Regions from separate parts of the Streptomyces sp. YKOK-I1 genome, predicted to be linked through region 1. Evidence: riboswitches for the same ligand, from Rfam matches in the RefSeq annotation. Region 1 holds a riboswitch; the other holds the start of a gene.

Evidence for each region. A riboswitch is a leader RNA that binds a small molecule or an ion and turns the genes downstream of it on or off. The one in region 1 is predicted to bind glycine.
Region 2: it holds a riboswitch for glycine, as region 1 does, so the genes downstream of both, gcvT (glycine cleavage system aminomethyltransferase GcvT) here and gcvP (aminomethyl-transferring glycine dehydrogenase) in region 1, are expected to answer to the same signal.

Annotation. Positions count from the first base shown of each region.
Region 1 covers NZ_BAAGDR010000001.1:2,056,626-2,066,549, reverse strand. The annotation lists gene ftsR (transcriptional regulator FtsR) at 2-739, shown strand; gene ACYQ8Q_RS08650 (bifunctional nuclease family protein) at 824-1,297, shown strand; gene ACYQ8Q_RS08645 (MerR family transcriptional regulator) at 1,556-2,242, shown strand; gene ACYQ8Q_RS08640 (DNA polymerase IV) at 2,298-3,902, shown strand; gene ACYQ8Q_RS08635 (PRC-barrel domain-containing protein) at 3,922-4,293, opposite strand; glycine riboswitch at 4,406-4,501, shown strand; gene gcvP (aminomethyl-transferring glycine dehydrogenase) at 4,685-7,570, shown strand; gene ACYQ8Q_RS08625 (TOBE domain-containing protein) at 7,624-8,043, opposite strand; gene ACYQ8Q_RS08620 (ABC transporter ATP-binding protein) at 8,072-9,157, opposite strand; gene modB (molybdate ABC transporter permease subunit) at 9,154-9,924, opposite strand, start outside.
Region 2 covers NZ_BAAGDR010000001.1:7,033,510-7,043,433, reverse strand. The annotation lists gene ACYQ8Q_RS31505 (AAA family ATPase) at 8-742, opposite strand; glycine riboswitch at 878-978, shown strand; glycine riboswitch at 979-1,090, shown strand; gene gcvT (glycine cleavage system aminomethyltransferase GcvT) at 1,139-2,257, shown strand; gene gcvH (glycine cleavage system protein GcvH) at 2,366-2,743, shown strand; gene glyA (serine hydroxymethyltransferase) at 2,763-4,028, shown strand; gene ACYQ8Q_RS31485 (L-serine ammonia-lyase) at 4,086-5,453, shown strand; gene ACYQ8Q_RS31480 (hypothetical protein) at 5,465-6,220, opposite strand; gene ACYQ8Q_RS31475 (FAD-binding oxidoreductase) at 6,281-7,678, opposite strand; gene ACYQ8Q_RS31470 (hypothetical protein) at 7,699-8,625, opposite strand; gene ACYQ8Q_RS31465 (methyltransferase) at 8,742-9,779, shown strand; gene ACYQ8Q_RS31460 (EF-hand domain-containing protein) at 9,924-9,924, opposite strand, start outside.

The DNA.
Region 1 (9,924 bases):
CATGCTTCAAACACCGAGGGGCGGTGCCGGACACGGCACCGCCGCCGCGGACGCCGGCCCGATGAGCATCGGCACCGTACTGAACGCGCTGCGGGACGAGTTTCCCGAGGTCACCATCTCCAAGATCCGTTTCCTGGAGGCGGAGGGGCTGATCGAGCCCCAGCGGACCCCCTCGGGGTATCGCAAGTTCAGCGCGCAGGACGTCGAGCGCCTGGGCCACGTGCTGAGGATGCAACGGGACCACTATCTGCCGCTCAAGGTGATCCGGGAGCATCTGGACGCCATGGAGCGGGGTGAGGCCGTGCCGCTGCCCACCGTGGGCCGGCAGCGGGACGGAGAGGGCCTTCCGGAGCCCGTGGAGGGGCCCACGGCGGCCCGGATCGGGCGGGCCGAGCTGCTCGCGGCCGCCGGGATCGACGAGTCGGCGCTGGTGGAGTGGGAGTCCTACGGGCTGCTCGTCCCGCTGGAGAACGGGGTCTACGACGCCGAGGCCGCCACCGTCGCCTCGCTCGTCGCCGAGCTGGGGCGGTTCGGGATCGAGCCCCGGCACCTGCGGGTGATGAAGGCCGCGGCGGACCGTGAGGCGGGGCTGGTGGACCAGGTGGTCGCCCCGCTCAAGCGCCACCGCAACCCGCAGACCAGGGCGCACGCCGAGGCCCGTACGAAGGAGTTGGCGGGGCTCACCATCCGGTTGCACGCGGCGCTCGTGCAGACCGCTCTCGGCATCCGGTTGCCCTGAGCCACCGGTTTCGCCCTGGGCGGATCGGTCACCCGTTCCCGGCCCGACTACCCAAACGTCCCGGGCACGGCCTAGGGTTGCTGTGTGAACGAGCTCGATGTCGTAGGTGTCCGGGTCGAAATGCCCTCCAACCAACCGATCGTGCTGCTGCGTGAAGTGGGAGGCGACCGTTACCTCCCCATCTGGATCGGACCGGGGGAGGCGACGGCGATCGCCTTCGCCCAGCAGGGCATGGCCCCGGCGCGACCGCTGACCCACGATCTGTTCAAGGACGTGCTGGAAGCCGTCGGCCAGGAGCTCACCGAGGTGCGCATCACGGATCTGCGCGAGGGCGTCTTCTACGCGGAGCTGGTGTTCGCCAGCGGAGTCGAGGTGAGCGCGCGCCCGTCCGACGCCATAGCGCTGGCGCTGCGCACCGGGACGCCGATCTTCGGCAGTGACACGGTGCTCGACGACGCGGGCATCGCCATTCCGGACGAGCAGGAGGACGAGGTGGAGAAGTTCCGCGAGTTCCTCGACCAGATCTCGCCCGAGGACTTCGGCACCAGCAACCAGTAGCCGGAGCCGCGGCCTGCGGCTACGAGGAGGGGCGCGGGCCGGCCGGCGGGTCGGCCGCCCTGTTTCCGGCACTTGCCAGCGGCGCGTGTGAGCGTCCTACGGCTCCTTCTCCACGCATTCGGCTAGCCTTTCCCCGCGGCGGGGTGCGGGAAACCACTCGTAGGGTGATTATCACTCGGCGTGGCGAGTGTGGCGATCGTTGACGCACCCCTGGTGACTGCCTACCGTCGAGAAGGCAGGTCAAGGACGGAGGTCGGCGTGAGAAGCAGCGGCGACGGTACGGCTGGGGGTGCCCCCGGACTCGGTGTCGGGGGAAGCGGTCCGTACCCTCCCCCGAGCTCTCGGCTGCGCCCGGGCAGGGGATATCCCCACCAGGGCGGCGCGGCAGAGCACGCGGCTCCGCAGCGACCCGCGGCCGTGCCGAGCAGCGGAGGGGCGGCGTCCATGGCGAGCGAGCAGATCGGCTACCGCGGACCGACGGCCTGCGCGGCCGCCGGCATCACCTACCGGCAACTCGACTACTGGGCCCGCACCGGGCTCGTCGAGCCGAGCGTGCGGCCCGCGTACGGGTCGGGGACGCAGCGGCTGTACAGCTTCCGGGACGTCGTCGTCCTGAAGATCGTCAAGCGGTTCCTCGACACCGGGGTGTCGCTGCAGAACATCCGTACGGCCGTCCAGCATCTGCGTGAGCGCGGCTTCCGGGATCTGGAGCGGATGACGCTGATGAGCGACGGCGCGACGGTCTACGAGTGCAGCTCGCCCGACGAGGTCCACGCACTGCTCCAGGGCGGTCAGGGCATCTTCGGGATCGCCGTCGGCGTGGTCTGGCGGGACGTGGAGGGCGCGCTGTCGCAGCTGCACGGCGAGCGGGTCGACACCGGTGAGACGCTCGTCGGGCCCAACCCGGCGGACGAGCTGGCGCGCCGGCGCAACCGGGCGGTCTGAAGCCCCGCCCCGCCGGGCGGCCGCATTGTCAGTGGCGTGGTGCAGCATCGGAGATGTGAGAAACGCGCCCACGATCCTGCATCTCGACATGGATGCCTTCTACGCCCAGGCGGAGCAGGCATCCAAGCCGAGCCTGCGGGGAAAAGCCGTGATCGTGGGCGGTATCGGGCCGCGCGGGGTGGTGGCCACCGCCTCCTACGAGGCCCGGGCCTTCGGGGTGCACTCGGCGATGCCCACGGCCCAGGCGCGCCGGCTGGCCCCGAACGCCGCCTATCTCGTCCCGCGCTTCGGTTTCTACCGTGGGATCAGCGACCAGGTCATGGGGCTGCTGCGGGAACTGTCGCCGCTCGTGGAGCCGCTGAGCCTCGACGAGGCGTTCGTGGACCTGGAGGCCGGGGGAGCGGCCTGGGACGGCGAATCGGCCCGGCTGGCCGGCATCCGGCTGCGGGCGGAGATCCGGGCCGTCACCGGCCTCACCGGGTCGGTGGGCCTGGCCGCCTCGAAGATGCTCGCGAAGATCGCCTCCGAGCAGGCCAAGCCCGACGGTCTGGTGCTCATCGAGCCCGGTACCGAGCGGGCCCTGCTCGGACCGATGTCGGTGCGGACGCTCCCCGGGGTGGGCCCGGCCACCGGGGACCATCTGCGCCGGGCCGGGATCACCACGGTCGACGAGCTGGCCGAGGCCGGTGAGGACGAGCTCGTGCGCCTCGTGGGCAAGGCGCACGGGCACGGGCTGTACGCGATGGCGCTGGCGCGCGACGACCGGCCCGTCGTCGCGGAGCGGGAGGCCAAGTCGGTGTCGGTCGAGGACACCTACGACGTCGACATCCATGACCGGCTGCGGGTGGAGCTGGAGGTGAAGCGGCTGGCCGAGCGCTGTGTGCGCAGACTGCGGGGCTCCGGTCTGTCCGGGCGGACGATCATGCTGAAGGTGCGGCGCTACGACTTCTCGACGCTCACCCGGTCGGAGACGCTGCGGGGGCCCACGGACGACCTCGCGGTGGTGCGCGAGGCCGCCGGGCGGCTGCTGGACTCCGTCGACACCACGGGCGGGGTGCGGCTGCTCGGGGTCGGTGTCAGCGGTCTGGCGGACTTCACCCAGGAGGACCTGTTCGCCCAGGCCGCGGAGGAGGAGCGGGGGGAAGGGGCCGAGGAGGAGGTTTCCGAGGCGCCCGCAGTGCCGGAGGCCGTGCCGGTCGAGCAGCGGTGGCGTCCCGGATACGACGTGGTCCACGCCGTGCTGGGCCACGGCTGGGTACAGGGGAGCGGCCTGGGCCGGGTCACCGTGCGGTTCGAGACCCCGGAGTCGGAGCCGGGGCGGGTGCGGACCTTCCGGGTGGAGGATCCGGACCTGGCGTCGGCGGAGCCGTTGCCGCTGGTGCGACCGATGGTGCGACGAAGACCGGACGAGAACGGCGAGGGCCGCGAGGGCGGCGAGGTGTATGAGAACGGCGTGGGCCGTGAGGGCGGCGTGGGCCGTGAGGGCGGCGAGGGCCGTGAGGGCGGCGAGGGCGGCGAGGGCCGCGAGAACGGCGTGGGCCGTGAGGGTGGTGAGAAGGGCGGGGGCCGTGAGGACGGCGGGGGTCGTGAGGGTGAGCGTGGTGGTCCATGCCCCGGTCCGCTCAGGGAGCGGGCCGGGGGAGTCGGCGGCACCGGATGACGGATGCCCGGTGTGGCGGTCAGCTCTCGTCCGTGCCCGCCAGTCGGCCGAAGTCGTGGTCCGGCAGGGGCGGAGGAGCGGCGACGTCCAGACCGTAGTGGTGGTAGAGCTGGAGCTCCTGTTCCGGGGAGAGGTGCCGGCCCACGCCGAAGTCGGGCGCGTCCTTGATCAGGGCCCGGTCGAAGGGGATGCGGAGGGTGCCCTCGACCAGTTCGCTGGGCTCCAGGGGGACGAAGGCGTCCCGGGAGAACAGCCCGGTGCGTATCGCGGCCCACTCGGGCACGCCGGTCGCGTCGTCCAGATAGACCTCGTCGACGGTGCCGATCTTGGTGCCGTTGCGGTCGAACGCCTTGCGGCCGATCAGGTTGCGCGGATCGATGTCGGTCTGCACGGGCCCTCCACTTGGTCGCAACTCATCCGTAAGCACTACAAAAGAACACATTGGGACGAGCGGCCACTCGAGCAGTCCTCAAGGACCTCGCTGGTAGTCTGACAACGGCTGCTGACCCCGTGCGGGAGAGTCCTCCGGAGACCTCCGGAGGCGCCGAAGGAGCAACTCCTCCCCGGAATCTCTCAGGCACACGTACCGCGCGGACGAGGTCACTCTGGAAAGCAGGACGGATGTCGACGGCGTCGACGGCCTCCGTCCTCACCGACGGTGAAAGCCGGCTGCCCGGTGGCGGCCGGTGAAGCTCTCAGGTTGAGATGACAGAGGGGGAGGCCGTCCGGGCACCCGCGCCGTGGTGCCCTCGAAGGTCGCGTCAGACCAGGAGGCCTCAGACATGACCGCCGATCGCATTCCGCTCTCCCAGCTCGAACAGGGCGTCCCCTTCGAGCAGCGTCACATCGGGCCGGACCAGGAGGCGCGGGCCAAGATGCTCGCGCACGTCGGCTACGGCTCGCTCGACGAGCTGACCGCCGCCGCGGTCCCGGACGTGATCAAGAACGCCGACGCGCTGGACCTGCCGGACGCGCGCACCGAGGCCGAGGTCCTGGCGGAGCTGCGCTCGCTGGCCGACCGCAACCAGGTCCTCGACTCCATGATCGGCCTCGGGTACTACGGCACCTTCACCCCGCCGGTGATCCTGCGCAACGTCATGGAGAACCCGGCCTGGTACACCGCCTACACGCCCTACCAGCCGGAGATCTCGCAGGGCCGGCTCGAGGCGCTGCTGAACTTCCAGACCATGGTCGCCGACCTCACCGGGCTGCCCACCTCCGGCGCCTCGCTGCTCGACGAGGGCACCGCCGCCGCCGAGGCGATGGCCCTGTCCCGGCGCATGGGGAAGAACAAGAAGGGCCTCTTCCTGGTCGACGCCGATGTGCTGCCGCAGACCCTCGCCGTGCTGCAGACCCGCGCCGAGCCGACGGGGGTGGAGATCGTGGTCGCCGACCTCGGCGAGGGCATCCCCGCCGAGCTCGCCGGACGTGAGATCAACGGCGTGCTGCTGCAGTACCCGGGCGCCTCCGGAGCCGTACGCGACATCAGGGCCGTGATCGACCAGGCGCACGGGCTCGGCGCGCTCGTCACCGTCGCCGCCGATCTGCTCGCGCTGACGCTGCTGAAGTCGCCCGGTGAGCTGGGCGCGGACATCGCGGTCGGGACGACACAGCGGTTCGGTGTGCCGATGGGCTTCGGCGGACCGCACGCCGGATACATGGCGGTGCAGGAGAAGTTCGCCCGCAGCCTGCCCGGACGGCTCGTCGGGGTGTCGGTGGACGCGGACGGGCACCAGGCCTACCGGCTCGCGCTCCAGACGCGTGAGCAGCACATCCGCCGGGAGAAGGCCACCAGCAACATCTGCACCGCCCAGGTGCTGCTCGCGGTCATGGCCGGCATGTACGCCGTCTACCACGGGCCCGACGGGCTGCGGTCGATCGCCGGGCGCACCCACCGCTACGCCGCGATCCTCGCCGCGGGCCTCACGGCCGGCGGGATCGAGGTCGTGCACGGCTCCTACTTCGACACGCTGACGGTGCGGGTGCCCGCCAGGGCCGGCGAGATCGTCGCCGACGCCCGCGGACGCGGGGTCAACCTGCACCTCGTCGACGCGGACCACGTCTCGATCGCGTGCGACGAGACCACGGCGCGGGCCCAGCTGGCCGCCGTATGGGCCGCGTTCGGCGTGGACGGGGACGTGGAGGCGCTCGACGCGGCCGCCGGGGACGCGCTGCCCGAGGGGCTGCTGCGCTCCGACGCGATCCTCACCCACCCCGTGTTCCACCAGCACCGCTCCGAGACCGCGATGCTGCGCTATCTGCGCCGGCTCGCCGACCGGGACTACGCGCTCGACCGGGGCATGATCCCGCTGGGCTCGTGCACCATGAAGCTCAACGCGACCACCGAGATGGAGCCGGTCACCTGGCCCGAGTTCGGGCAGCTGCACCCCTTCGCGCCCGCCGAGCAGGCTCAGGGCTACCTCACGCTCATCCAGGAGCTGGAGGAGCGGCTCGCCGAGGTCACCGGGTACGACAAGGTGTCGCTCCAGCCCAACGCCGGGTCGCAGGGCGAGCTGGCGGGGCTGCTGGCCGTGCGCGGCTACCACCGGGCCAACGGGGACGAGCAGCGGACCGTGTGTCTGATCCCATCCTCCGCGCACGGCACCAACGCGGCGAGCGCCGTGATGGCCGGGATGAAGGTCGTCGTCGTGAAGACCGCCGAGGACGGCGAGATCGACGTCGAGGACCTGCGGGCCAAGATCGAACTGCACCGCGACGAGCTGGCCGTGCTGATGATCACGTACCCGTCGACGCACGGTGTGTTCGAGGAGCACGTCGCCGACATCTGCGCGCAGGTCCATGAGGCGGGCGGACAGGTCTACGTCGACGGCGCCAACCTCAACGCGCTCGTCGGGCTGGCCAAGCCGGGCCACTTCGGCGGTGACGTCTCGCACCTGAACCTGCACAAGACCTTCTGCATCCCGCACGGCGGCGGCGGTCCCGGCGTCGGCCCCGTGGCCGTACGCGCGCACCTCGCGCCGTATCTGCCGAACCACCCGCTGCAGCCCGCCGCCGGGCCCGCGACGGGTGTGGGGCCGATCTCGGCCGCGCCCTGGGGCTCCGCGGGGATCCTGCCGATCTCGTGGGCGTACGTGCGGCTCATGGGTGGCGAGGGGCTCAAGCGGGCCACCCAGGTGGCGGTGCTCAGCGCCAACTACATCGCCAAGCGGCTGGAGCCGCACTACCCGGTGCTGTACACCGGTCCGGGCGGACTGGTCGCGCACGAGTGCATCATCGACCTGCGGCCGCTGACCAAGGCGACCGGGGTGAGCGTGGACGACGTGGCGAAGCGGCTGATCGACTACGGCTTCCACGCGCCGACCATGTCGTTCCCGGTGGCGGGGACGCTGATGATCGAGCCGACCGAGTCCGAGGACATCATCGAGCTGGACCGGTTCTGCGAGGCGATGATCGCCATCCGTGCGGAGATCGAGAAGGTGGGCGCGGGGGAGTGGCCGGCGGAGGACAACCCGCTGCGCCAGGCGCCGCACACCGCCGGCGCGCTCGGCGGGGAGTGGGAGCACGCGTACACGCGTGAGGAGGCCGTCTTCCCGGCCGGGGTGTCCGTCGCCGACAAGTACTGGCCGCCGGTGCGCCGGATCGACCAGGCCTTCGGCGACCGGAACCTGGTCTGCTCGTGCCCGCCGCTGGACGCGTACGAGGACTGATCGGGCAGGAGGCGCAGGGCCCGTCCGGGTGTCGGACGGGCCCTCGCCCGTGCTCAGGCCGTCGCCAGGGACACCTCGGTCGCCTTGATCAGCACGATGACGTCGGAGCCCACGAAGAGCCCGAGGTCGGTCGCCGCGTCCTTGGTGATCGCCGCCGTGAGCTCACCGCCGGCCACGGAGACCTTGACGACGGCCATGACCGTGCCGGTCGACAGGCCGGTGATGGCGCCGGGGACCTGGTTGCGGATCGAGAGGCCCTCGACCTGGTGGGTGGCCAGGGAGACCTCCGTCGACTTCACCAGGGCGTGGACGGCGGTGCCGGGGGTGAGGCCGAGGTCCTGCACGGCCTCCAGGGTGATGGCCGCCGTGAGGTCCTGTCCGCCGTCGAGGCGGACCTGGACCGTGGCCATGACCTCGCCGGGGTGGACGGCGGTGACGGTGCCGGGGAGCTGATTGCGGATGCTCAGGGTCATGGGCACCCACGGTACGGCTCCGCGTCGCTCATGCCGGGTATGCATGGGTCTGTGCCGCCTTGACTGTCGCCCAGACCGCCGCGCCGGGGTGGAGATCCAGCTCGGCCGCGGCGACCGTCGTGAGGTCGGCGGCGAGCGGGAGTTCGCCCGTGAGGGCGGCCCGGATCTGGTCGCCGTGGGTCTCGAGGCCCGCGACTTCGCAGCGCCAGAGGTTGCGGGCGCTGGAGCCGGTGGGGCGGTCGCGGTGGAGGGTGACCGCGCTCGGCGCGAACGCGACGAACACCGGCCCGGAGAGGATCTCGGTCGTGGTGAGGGCCGGACCGGTGTCCAGGCGCACCACGTGGCCGTCGGCCCGGCCGCGGTAGAGGTTCAGGCCGACGAGCTGGGCGATGTAGTCGGTGCGCGGACGGCGGGCGATGTCGGCGGGGCCGCCCTCCTGGACGACCCGGCCCTCCTCGACGACGACCAGGCGGTCCGCGAGGACCATGGCGTCCAGTGGGTCGTGGGTGACGAGGACGGCGACCGCCTCGAACTCGGCCAGATGGCGGCGGAGCTGGGCCCGCACCTCCAGGCGGGTGCGGGCGTCCAGGGCGGCGAGGGGCTCGTCCAGGAGCAGCAGGCGGGGGTGGACGGCGAGGGCGCGGGCCAGGGCGACGCGCTGGGCCTGGCCGCCGGAGAGCCGGCGGGGCTTGGCGCCGGCGTGCGCGGCAAGCCCCATGCGGTCCAGCCACGCGGCGGCCACGGCGCGGGCCTCCGCCTTGCTCGCGCCGTGGCAGCGCGGCCCGAAGGCGACATTGTCCAGGGCGCTGAGGTGCGGGAACAGCAGATAGTCCTGGAAGACCACGCCGACCGGGCGGGCCTCGGGCGGGGTGCGCTCCAGGGGCGTGCCGTCCAGGCGGAGGTGCCCGCCGGTGAGCGGGACGAGACCGGCGAGGGCGCGCAGGGCGGTGGTCTTGCCGGCGCCGTTGGGTCCGAGCAGCGCCACGACGTCGCCGGGGGCGGCGGTCAGGGCGACGTCGAGACGGAAGGAGCCGCGGTCGACGACGAGGCGGGCGTCGAGGCCCTCGGCGGGCAGGGTCGGTGACAGGGCGGTGTCCTTGCCGAGCGTGGTCATGACGCGGTCATCCAGCGGTCGCGCAGCCCGGCGAGGACGGCGATCGACACGGCGAGGAGCACCAGGCTGAGGGCGATGGCCGCCTCCGGGTCGCTCTGCAGGGCGAGATAGACGGCGAGCGGCATGGTCTGGGTACGCCCCGGGAAGTTGCCCGCGAAGGTGATGGTCGCCCCGAACTCGCCGAGGGCGCGGGCCCAGGCCAGCACGGCGCCGGCCGCGATGCCCGGCGCGATCAGGGGGAGCGTGACCCGGCGGAAGGCGGTGAAGCGGGAGGCGCCGAGGGTGGTGGCGGCCTCCTCGTAGCGCGGGTCGGCCGCGCGGAGCGTGCCCTCGACGCTGATGACGAGGAACGGCATCGCCACGAACGTCTCGGCGACGACCACGCCGGCCGTGGTGAAGGGGAGCGTGATGCCGAACCAGGAGTCCAGCCACTGGCCGATCACGCCGTTGCGGCCGAGGGCCAGCAGCAGGGCCACACCGCCCACCACCGGGGGCAGGACCAGCGGCAGGGTCACCAGGGCGCGGACCAGGCCGCGGCCGGGGAAGTCGGTGCGGGCCAGCAGCCAGGCCAGCGGCACCCCGATCACCAGGCTCGCCGCGGTCGCGGCCGTGGCGCAGATCAGCGACAGCCGCAGGGCCTGCCAGACCTCGGCGCTGGTGAGCTGCGCGGGCAGGGTGTGCCAGGGCGCCCGGACGAGGAGCGCGACCAGCGGCAGGAGCAGGAAGGCGAGGCCGAGCAGGGCGGGCAGGAGCAGGGCGAGCGGGAC
Region 2 (9,924 bases), 5.0 Mb from region 1:
GGGACGCTCATGCGGTGAACCCGATCCGCTTCAGGGCGTCCGCCGAGTCCCGGTCGAGCAGCACGGCCGAGCCGACCCCGGCGGGCAGCCTGCCCTTCTCCACGGCGCGGACCAGGTGGGCGGCGGCCCTGCGGTGCCGCAGGAAGGCGTACCGCGAGACACCGCGGCCGCGCTCGCGCTGGCCCTCGATCGCGGTGTCCGGGGTGACGTCGAGGAGGAGCAGATGCAGGGTGCCGCCCCGGCGGCGGGCCTCCCGGGCCAGCCAGTCGCGCACCCAGGTCTGGGTGCCGCAGTCGTGCACGACGACGCCCTCGCCGCCGCGCAGGGCGCGGCGCAGTCCGGCGAAGTGGGAGAGGCGGACGAGGGGACGGTAGAGGGCGTAGGGCAGGAAGCGGGGGGTGCGGGCGTCCCAGCGGTCGCGGGTGTCCTGGGAGTCGATCGCCGCGCCCTGCACGGCGCGCCGCATCAGCGTGGACTTGCCGCTGCCGGGGAGTCCGGTGACGACGACCAGGTCGCGGGGGCCGAAGAGCAGTCCGTGCGGGCTGTGGCCGGCGCGCTCGCGCAGATCGCGGACGACGGGGACGGTCCGCGGACCGCAGGCCTCCCGGGCACGGCCCTGGGGCTGTGCGGGCAGTGCGGGCAGCGTGAGTGCCGAGGTGGTCGCGAATGCCGTGGTCCTCGCCGTGGTCCTGTCCACCGTGATCGTCCTCCCCTGGGGTTCGGGTAAGTCCCTCCTCCCCATCGAGCGTAAAGAGAAGGTAATGCGCGGTGCCTCCTCATTTCGTGCGCGTACAGACACAAGCCGGTTACAGATGCGGCCTGCCGCGATCGGGTGCGGGCGTGCAATGATGTCCGCGCCAACTGCATACCGGCCGTTTGAATCCGCGCGGGAGAGTCCCCAGCAGCAGTTTTCGCCGGGGCGCCGAAGGAGCAAGTCCCTCCCTTGAATCTCTCAGGCCCCGTTACCGCGCGGGCGAGGCACATCTGAAAAGCGGGCCGCCGTCTCCGGCGACCCCACCCAAGGTGCAAGCCGTGCCCCCGTTCGCGGGTCATGGCGAACCTCTCAGGTTCCGATGACAGATGGGGAGGAACGGGGAGGAACGACCTCGCCCGTCATGCCTTGGGAGACGACCGTCCGATGAGCAGTAACCCACCCCGTCGTACCGCGCTCGACGCGCTGCACCGTTCGCTCGGCGCGACCATGACCGACTTCGCCGGCTGGGACATGCCGCTGCGCTACGGCTCCGAGCGCGACGAGCACACCGCCGTGCGGACCCGGGCCGGGCTCTTCGACCTCTCGCACATGGGCGAGATCACGGTGACCGGGCCGCAGGCCGCCGAGCTGCTGAATCACGCGCTGGTGGGCGACATCGCCTCCGTCGGTGTCGGCCGCGCCCGCTACACCATGATCTGCCGGGAGGACGGCGGCATCCTGGACGACCTGATCGTGTACCGGCTCGCCGGGACCGAGTTCCTGGTCGTCGCCAACGCCTCCAACGCCCAGGTGGTGCTGGACGCGCTGGTGGAGCGGTCCGCCGGGTTCGACGCGCAGGTGCGCGACGACCGGGACGCGTACGCGCTGATCGCCGTCCAGGGTCCCGAGTCGCCGGGCATCCTGAAGGCGCTCACCGATGCCGACCTCGACGGTCTGAAGTACTACGCGGGCCTGCCCGGCACCGTCGCCGGGGTTCCCGCACTGATCGCGCGCACCGGCTACACCGGTGAGGACGGCTTCGAGCTGTTCGTACGGCCGGAGCACGCGGTCGGGCTGTGGCAGGCGCTGACCGAGGCCGGCGCGGGCGTCGGACTGGTCCCCTGCGGTCTGTCCTGCCGGGACACCCTGCGCCTGGAGGCGGGCATGCCGCTGTACGGGCATGAGCTGAGCACGTCGCTCACGCCCTTCGACGCCGGGCTCGGCCGGGTCGTGAAGTTCGGGAAGAAGGGCGACTTCGTGGGGCGTACGGCCCTGGAGGCGGCCGCCGAGCGGGCGGCGTCTGCCCCTCCGCGCGTCCTGGTCGGCCTGGTCGCCGAGGGCCGGCGGATCCCGCGCGCCGGGTACGCGGTCGTCTCCGGCGGCGAGGTGATCGGCGAGGTCACCTCCGGCGCCCCCTCCCCCACCCTGGGCAAGCCCATCGCGATGGCCTATGTCGACGCCGCGCACGCCGCGCCGGGCACCGAGGGCGTCGGGGTGGACATCCGGGGCAGCCACGAGCCGTACGAGGTCGTGGCCCTGCCGTTCTACAAGCGTCAGAAGTAGCGACCGACCCCGCCGGGCACGTGAACCTGCGCACATTCGCGCTGCTCACACCGGCCCTGAGCGGTTCCCATTCATCAGCACCCCCTCGCGTACAGGAGAATTCAGGCCATGAGCAACCCCCAGCAGCTGCGCTACAGCAAGGAGCACGAGTGGCTGTCGGCCGCCGAGGACGGCGTCTCGACGGTGGGCATCACCGAGCACGCGGCCAACGCGCTCGGCGATGTCGTCTTCGTGGAGCTCCCGGAGGCCGGCGCCACGGTCACCGCGGGCGAGTCCTGCGGTGAGCTGGAGTCGACCAAGTCGGTGAGCGAGCTGTACTCGCCGGTCGACGGCGAGATCGTCGAGGTCAACCAGGACGTCGTCGACGACCCGTCGCTGGTGAACTCCGCCCCCTTCGAGGGCGGGTGGCTGTTCAAGGTACGCGTCGCGGGTGAGCAGGAGGAGCTGCTGTCCGCCGACGAGTACACCGCCTTCACCGCCGGCTGAGATTCCTAGGACTGCCCAGATGACTGTTCTGAACACTCCCCTGCACGAGCTCGACCCGGAGATCGCGGCCGCGGTCGACGCCGAGCTGCACCGCCAGCAGTCCACGCTCGAGATGATCGCGTCGGAGAACTTCGCTCCGCTCGCGGTCATGGAGGCGCAGGGCTCGGTCCTGACCAACAAGTACGCCGAGGGCTACCCGGGCCGCCGCTACTACGGCGGCTGCGAGCACGTGGACGTGGCCGAGCAGATCGCGATCGACCGGATCAAGGACCTGTTCGGCGCCGAGTACGCCAACGTCCAGCCGCACTCGGGCGCCTCCGCCAACCAGGCCGCCCTGTTCGCGCTGGCCCAGCCCGGCGACACCATCCTCGGCCTGGACCTCGCCCACGGCGGCCACCTCACCCACGGCATGCGGCTGAACTTCTCCGGCAAGCAGTTCGACGTGGTCGCCTACCACGTCGACGCCGCGACCGGGCTGGTCGACATGGCCGAGGTGGAGAAGCTGGCCCTGGAGCACCGCCCGAAGGTGATCATCGCGGGCTGGTCGGCGTACCCGCGGCAGCTGGACTTCGCCGAGTTCCGCCGGATCGCGGACGCGGCCGGCGCCCGTCTGTGGGTGGACATGGCCCACTTCGCCGGCCTGGTCGCCGCCGGACTGCACCCCAACCCCGTCCCGTACGCGGACGTGGTCACCTCCACCACCCACAAGACCCTCGGCGGCCCCCGCGGCGGGATCATCCTGGCGAGGAAGGAGTTCGCGAAGAAGCTGAACTCCTCCGTCTTCCCCGGCTTCCAGGGCGGCCCCCTGGAGCACGTGATCGCCGCCAAGGCGGTCTCCTTCAAGGTCGCCGCGAGCGAGGAGTTCAAGGAGCGCCAGCAGCGCACGCTCGACGGCGCCCGCATCCTCGCCGAGCGCCTGACCGCCCCGGACGCCCGCGAGGCCGGCGTCGACGTGCTCTCCGGCGGCACCGACGTGCACCTGATCCTGGTCGACCTGCGCGCCTCCGAGCTCGACGGACAGCAGGCCGAGGACCGCCTCCACGAGGTCGGCATCACGGTCAACCGCAACGCCGTCCCCAACGACCCGCGCCCGCCGATGGTCACCTCCGGCCTGCGCATCGGCACCCCGGCCCTCGCCACCCGCGGCTTCACCGCCGAGGACTTCACCGAGGTCGCCGACGTCATCGCCGAGACCCTCAAGCCGGCCTACGACGCCACCGCGCTGAAGGCCCGGGTCGAGGCCCTCGCCGCCAAGCACCCGCTTTACCCCGTTCTGAACAAGTAGTTCCCTGGTGGGGGTACCCGAAGGCGTGTGCCCCCACCCTCCCGGTAAGGAATCCCCGTGGCCATCTCGGTCTTCGACCTCTTCTCGATCGGCATCGGGCCGTCCAGCTCCCACACGGTCGGCCCGATGCGTGCGGCCCGTATGTTCGCGCGACGCCTGAGCGGCGACGCCCTGCTGGACTCCGTCGCCTCGGTCCGCTGCGAGCTGTACGGCTCGCTCGGCGCCACCGGCCACGGCCACGGCACCCCCAAGGCGGTCCTGCTCGGCCTGGAGGGCGCCTCCCCCCGCACGGTGGACGTGGAGACCGCCGACGAGCGGGTGGAGCAGATCAAGGAGTCGGGCCGGCTGCGGCTGCTCGGCGAGCGCGAGATCCCGTTCTCCTTCGACGACGACCTGGTCCTGCACCGCCGCAAGGCGCTGCCCTACCACGCCAACGGCATGACCATCCGGTCGTACGACGCCTCGGGCGCGGAGCTGCTGACGAGGACGTACTACTCGGTGGGCGGCGGTTTCGTCGTCGACGAGGAGGCGGTGGGAGCGGACCGCATCAAGCTGGACGACACGGTCCTGAAGTACCCCTTCCGCACGGGCGACGAGCTGCTGCGCCTGACCCGGGAGACGGGTCTGTCGATCTCCGCGCTGATGCTGGAGAACGAGCGGGCCTGGCGCACCGAGGAGGAGATCCGCGAGGGGCTCCTCGACATCTGGCGGGTGATGCAGGCGTGCGTCACCCGGGGCATGTCCCGGGAGGGCATCCTGCCGGGCGGGCTGCGCGTCCGCCGCCGGGCCGCCGTGACCGCCCGTCAGCTGCGGGCCGACGGCGACCCGCTGGCGCACGCCATGGAGTGGATCACCCTCTACGCGATGGCGGTGAACGAGGAGAACGCGGCGGGCGGCCGGGTGGTCACCGCCCCGACCAACGGCGCGGCGGGCATCATCCCGGCCGTCCTGCACTACTACGTCAACTTCGTCCCCGGCGCGGACGAGGAGGGTGTGGTCCGCTTCCTGCTCGCCGCCGGCGCGATCGGCATGCTGTTCAAGGAGAACGCCTCCATCTCCGGCGCCGAGGTCGGCTGCCAGGGCGAGGTCGGCTCCGCCTGCTCCATGGCGGCCGGCGCCCTCGCCGAGGTGCTCGGCGGCTCCCCCGAGCAGGTCGAGAACGCCGCCGAGATCGGCATGGAGCACAACCTCGGCCTCACCTGCGACCCCGTGGGCGGCCTGGTCCAGATCCCGTGCATCGAGCGCAACGGCATGGCCGCGGTCAAGGCGGTCACCGCCGCCCGGATGGCCATGCGCGGCGACGGCTCCCACAAGGTGTCCCTCGACAAGGTCATCAAGACCATGAAGGAGACCGGCGCCGACATGAGCGTGAAGTACAAGGAGACGGCCCGGGGCGGGCTGGCGGTGAACATCATCGAGTGCTGAGGCACCCGCGGTCAGCGTGCGGAACCCCCGCGCCGGGGGTTCTTCCCGGCCCGCTCGGGATGGAGTTCGGCGAAGGCGGCCGTGAACTCGAAGGGGTACTCCACACAGGCCTCGCCCGCGAAGCACTGCGCGGCGTACATCAGGCCCAGGTACGGCATGTCGTCCAGGTCGAGGGCGAGGACGGGGTACTCCCCCTCCTCGTCCGGCTCGGTGACGGCCAGGATGCGCCGGGAGTCGGAGCCGCCGGGGAGCAGGAAGCACTCGGAGAGGCGTCCGGACAGCCAGGCGAACTCGTTGCCCCAGAAGTCGCCCATCTCGTCCCCGACCAGTTCGTCGAGCGGGCGCGGCGCGAAGGAGCCGTCCGGGGCGAACCATCCGTGGCGCTCCAGCAGGCCGGTGTCGTACGCCAGCCAGGCCCGCAGGCTCGGCGGCAGCGGACGCCCGGACGGGAACACGGCCTCGGCGAGTGCGTCCTCGGCCATCGGCCGGGCGACACCGCCCTCCACCCAGGGCACGTTCACGTACGGGAGCAGATACGGCAGCGCGCTCGCCTCCGGATCGCGGCGGACGGACGTATCCCGATGACGCGGGACGGGTTCGAGCGGTGGCTGAGCACTCCCGTGGCGGACCTGGGCGCGATCGCCAACCCGGCCGACATGGACGACTCCCGGGGAGTACTTCGCGGAGCGGGCCGAGGAGGAGGAGAGCCGGGACCGGGACTCCGGCCGGGGCTTCCGTACGGACGTCCGCCGGGACCCGGCGTTCACCGATCCCTCCGTCCTGGAACGGCCAGGTCCCCGTCACGGCCCAGGGGGCCGGGGGCCGGCTCAGCTGCGGTAGCGGCCGCTCGCGAACACGCCCTGCGGGTCGAGGGCTTCGGCGAGGCGTCGGTGCAGGACGGTGCCCGGGCCGGGCAGCGGGTGGTCGATGTCGGGGCGGTACGGGAGCCAGCGTTCGGCGGCGAAGGCGTCGTGGAGGCGGTCGAGCGTGCGGTGGGCGTCGCGTACGGCGTCCGGGTCCTCGGGTGGGAAGCCCAGGGTGACGACGTGGTCGACGGTGTCGGCGTCGAGGACGTTCAGGGTGACGCCGGGCGGGGCGGTGCGGCCGGCCAGGGCGCCGTCCAGCAGGGCGGCGGCGCGGCGGACGGCTCCGCCCGCGAAGGGGACGACCGGCAGGAACATCAGCAGGCCCCGTCCGGCGTCCAGGCAGCGGGCGCAGTGGCCGGTCTTGCGGAGGAAGAGCGTGTCGTCCGGGTCGGGCAGGCCGGCGTAGGCACGGTGGACGTGGTTGTCGGCGGCCGTCCCGGGCGCGAGCGCGAACGGGGAGCCGGGGGCTCCGGCCCGCTCGGTGACGAGACGCGTCCGCAGGTCGACCAGTTCGGGGTCGCCGGTCAGGCAGAGGTGGGCGAGGCACCGGCCGTGGACGCCGTAGGTGCGCGCGGCGACCGGGTTGTAGATCTTCGTCGTGGCGGGGATCAGGTGCTGGGCGGTCCAGGCCCGCAGGATGTCGACGGCGGCGGCGAGGTCCGCCTCGGGGAAGGTCAGGGGCAGCACGCGCACCGCCTCCGGCCGGGGCAGCAGCCGTACGGCCGCCGCCGTGACGACGGCCAGGGCGGACTGGGTGAAGAGGTGGTTGAGGGAGGGCCCTCGGCCGTGCGGCTGGACCACGGCCGCGCCGTGCCGGCCGGGCCACCAGCCGGTGTGCACGACCTCGCCGTCCGCGAGGACGAGTTCCAGGCCGGCGAGGTCGTCGGCGCGGACGCGGTGCAGACCGACGCCGCGTTCCAGGACGTTGCCGACGACGCTGGTGTGCTGTGAGGCGCCGGTGGGGTTGAGGATCCGCCCGGTACCGACCAGAAGCCGGGCCAACTCGCCCTGGGTGACGCCCGGTTCGACGACGGCGTAGCCGCGGTCGGGGTCAAGGGCGCGCACCCGGTCGAGGGCGGACAGGTCGAGCAGGAGGGCACCGTCGCGGACCGGACGGGCGGAGCCCAGGCCCCAGTTGCGTCCCGTGCTCACCGTATGGAGCGGCGCGGACGGGCCGTCGCGCACGATGCGGACCACGTCCTCAAGGCTGCGGGGCCGCAGCGTCCCGGCCACGCGCCGCTCCCGGAACCGCCCGGACTCCACGGACGCCACCGACTGCGCCGACTCCGGTGCGGTGGGGCTCCCGGTCCCCCCGCACCGCTCGCAGACCGCCGGTCCAGCGCTCGATGAGGTGTTCACGTTGTTCTCTCCCGGGGCGTTCAGCCGAGGTGGTCCAGGCGCTGCGCGGCCAGGCGCCGGGCCGCCGACACCCCGCTCTCGGGCGGCTCCGCCCCGGCCGACCGCCGGCCGGTCTGCTCCATCAGCAGGCTGGGCTCGCTCTCTCCGCCGAACCGGGCGCAGACCCAGACATGGGCGTCGTACAGCTCCTGCACCGCGGCGTGGACGGCCACCAGGGACGCGGGGGCCAGCCGGGCGAAGACGCCGTCGCGCCGTTGGCCGCGCAGGAGGTTGACCAGCGCGTGGTGGTCGCGGGTCTGGAGCCCGCTGAAGCCCGCGTTGACGGCAGGCGGGGTCATGGTGTCGCGCACGGGGCCGTACAGGTGCGGCGGGAAGTCCGCGGCGTACCGCATGGCCGCGGAGGTGCTGCGGCAGATCCGTCCGAAGGAGCGGACCGCCGCCGTCTCCTCGTCGGCCGTGGCGCCGGGCCGGTCGAGCTCCTGGAGGGCGACGATCAGGAGCTGCAGCATGACGAAGAAGCGCTGGTGGCCGACAAGCCACCGTTCCTGCGCGGCCGCGCCGGGGTCGGCGGGCCGCCACGGCGCGTGCTTGGCGGCCGGCGCGAGGGTGTCGGCCAGGAACGCGGTGACCCCCAGCAGCGGGTTGTCGGGGTCCTCGTCGAGCGTGCTGCCGTTGCGGGCGAGATCGTCCCGGACGAGGACGTCGCTGAGCAGGAGCGCGCCGGCGAGGAGCGCGGCGCTGTCGCCCCGGGCCCGCCGGACCGCGAAGAACCGGTCGTGGACCCGGCTCCCGGCGGGCGGCTCGTCGTCGAGCGTGACGTACGGGACGGAGAAGCCTTTCTGCACCGCGGCCAGCCGGGCTCCGACACGGGCGGCGGCGGGGGGCAGTTCGGTGGGCAGTGGCAGGACCAGGGCGATGGGGCTGCCGGGTACGGCGGGGTTCGTCAAGTGGGATGTCCCGGAACTCGGATGACTGATGACTACGCTTTGTGCTTGATCCATTACTCTATGCCCTCGCCGGGGATGCCCCGGACCGCGCGTCGACCATGTACAGGAGCCGCAGGATGCCTCAGCCGACCGACCGGCCCACGCCCGTCCCGCTCATGGAACTGACCACCGGTTTTTGGCGGTTCAAGGTGCTCGCCGCCAGTGTGGACCTCGGCGTGTTCTCGGTCCTGTCGCGACGGGGGCCGGCCGACGCGGCGAAGCTCGGCGCGGAACTGGGGCTGCATCCGCGGCCGGCCCGGATGCTGCTGGCGTGCTGCACCTCCCTCGGGCTGCTGGTGCGCGAGGACGGTCTCTACCGCAACGCCCCGGTCGCGGAGGAGTTCCTGGTCGAGGGCCGGTCGCACTACTTCGGCGGGTTCGTGCGGTACTCGGACCGGCACGGCTATCCGGGCTGGGGCCGACTCCAGGAGGCGCTGCGGGACAACCGGCCGACCACCTGGGACCCGGACCGCCAGGAGTCGGCGTTCGTCACGACCGATCCGGAGGTCCTGGAGGGGTTCTGGGAGGCGATGTTCACGCTGTCGTCGTTCACGGCCGACGCCCTGGCCGGGGCCTACGACTTCACCGCGCACCGCCGACTGCTGGACGTGGGCGGCGGCACCGGGGCGTTCCCGGTGGGGCTGTGCCGCCGGTTCCCGGGGCTGCGGGCCACGGTCCTGGATCTGCCGCGGATCACGGCGATGACCCGGGAGAAGGTCGCCGGGCTCGGGATGGCCGGGGTGATCGACGCGTGCGACGGCGACTTCCTGTCCGGGGCGCCGCTGCCCGGGGGGCACGACGTGATCCTGCTCAGCATGATCCTGCACGACTGGGACGAGGCGACCGGGCGGCGGCTGCTGGCGGAATGCCACGCGGCGCTGCCCGCCGGCGGGGCGGTGATCATCTGCGAACTCGTCCTGGACGACGACGAGTCCGGTCCCGCGGCGGCCGCGCTGATGGGTCTGAACATGCTCGTCGAGACCCGCTCGGGCCACAACTACACCTACGCCGAGTACCGGAACTGGCTCACCGAGGCGGGTTTCACCGGCATCACGGCGCTTCCCCTGGACGCGGCGGGCGCGAACGCCGCCGTCGTGGCACGCAAGGCGGACTGACTCCTCTGCGGCAATTGCTTCGGCCTGCCGCTCGCCCTGGAGCGGCACGACGACGGGCGCCGGCGTACGTATCGCCCGCGGGGCATGAGCCGAAAGAAAGGGGGGGCGTCCCGGACCGGGACGCCCCCCCCTGCCCTGCTGGGCC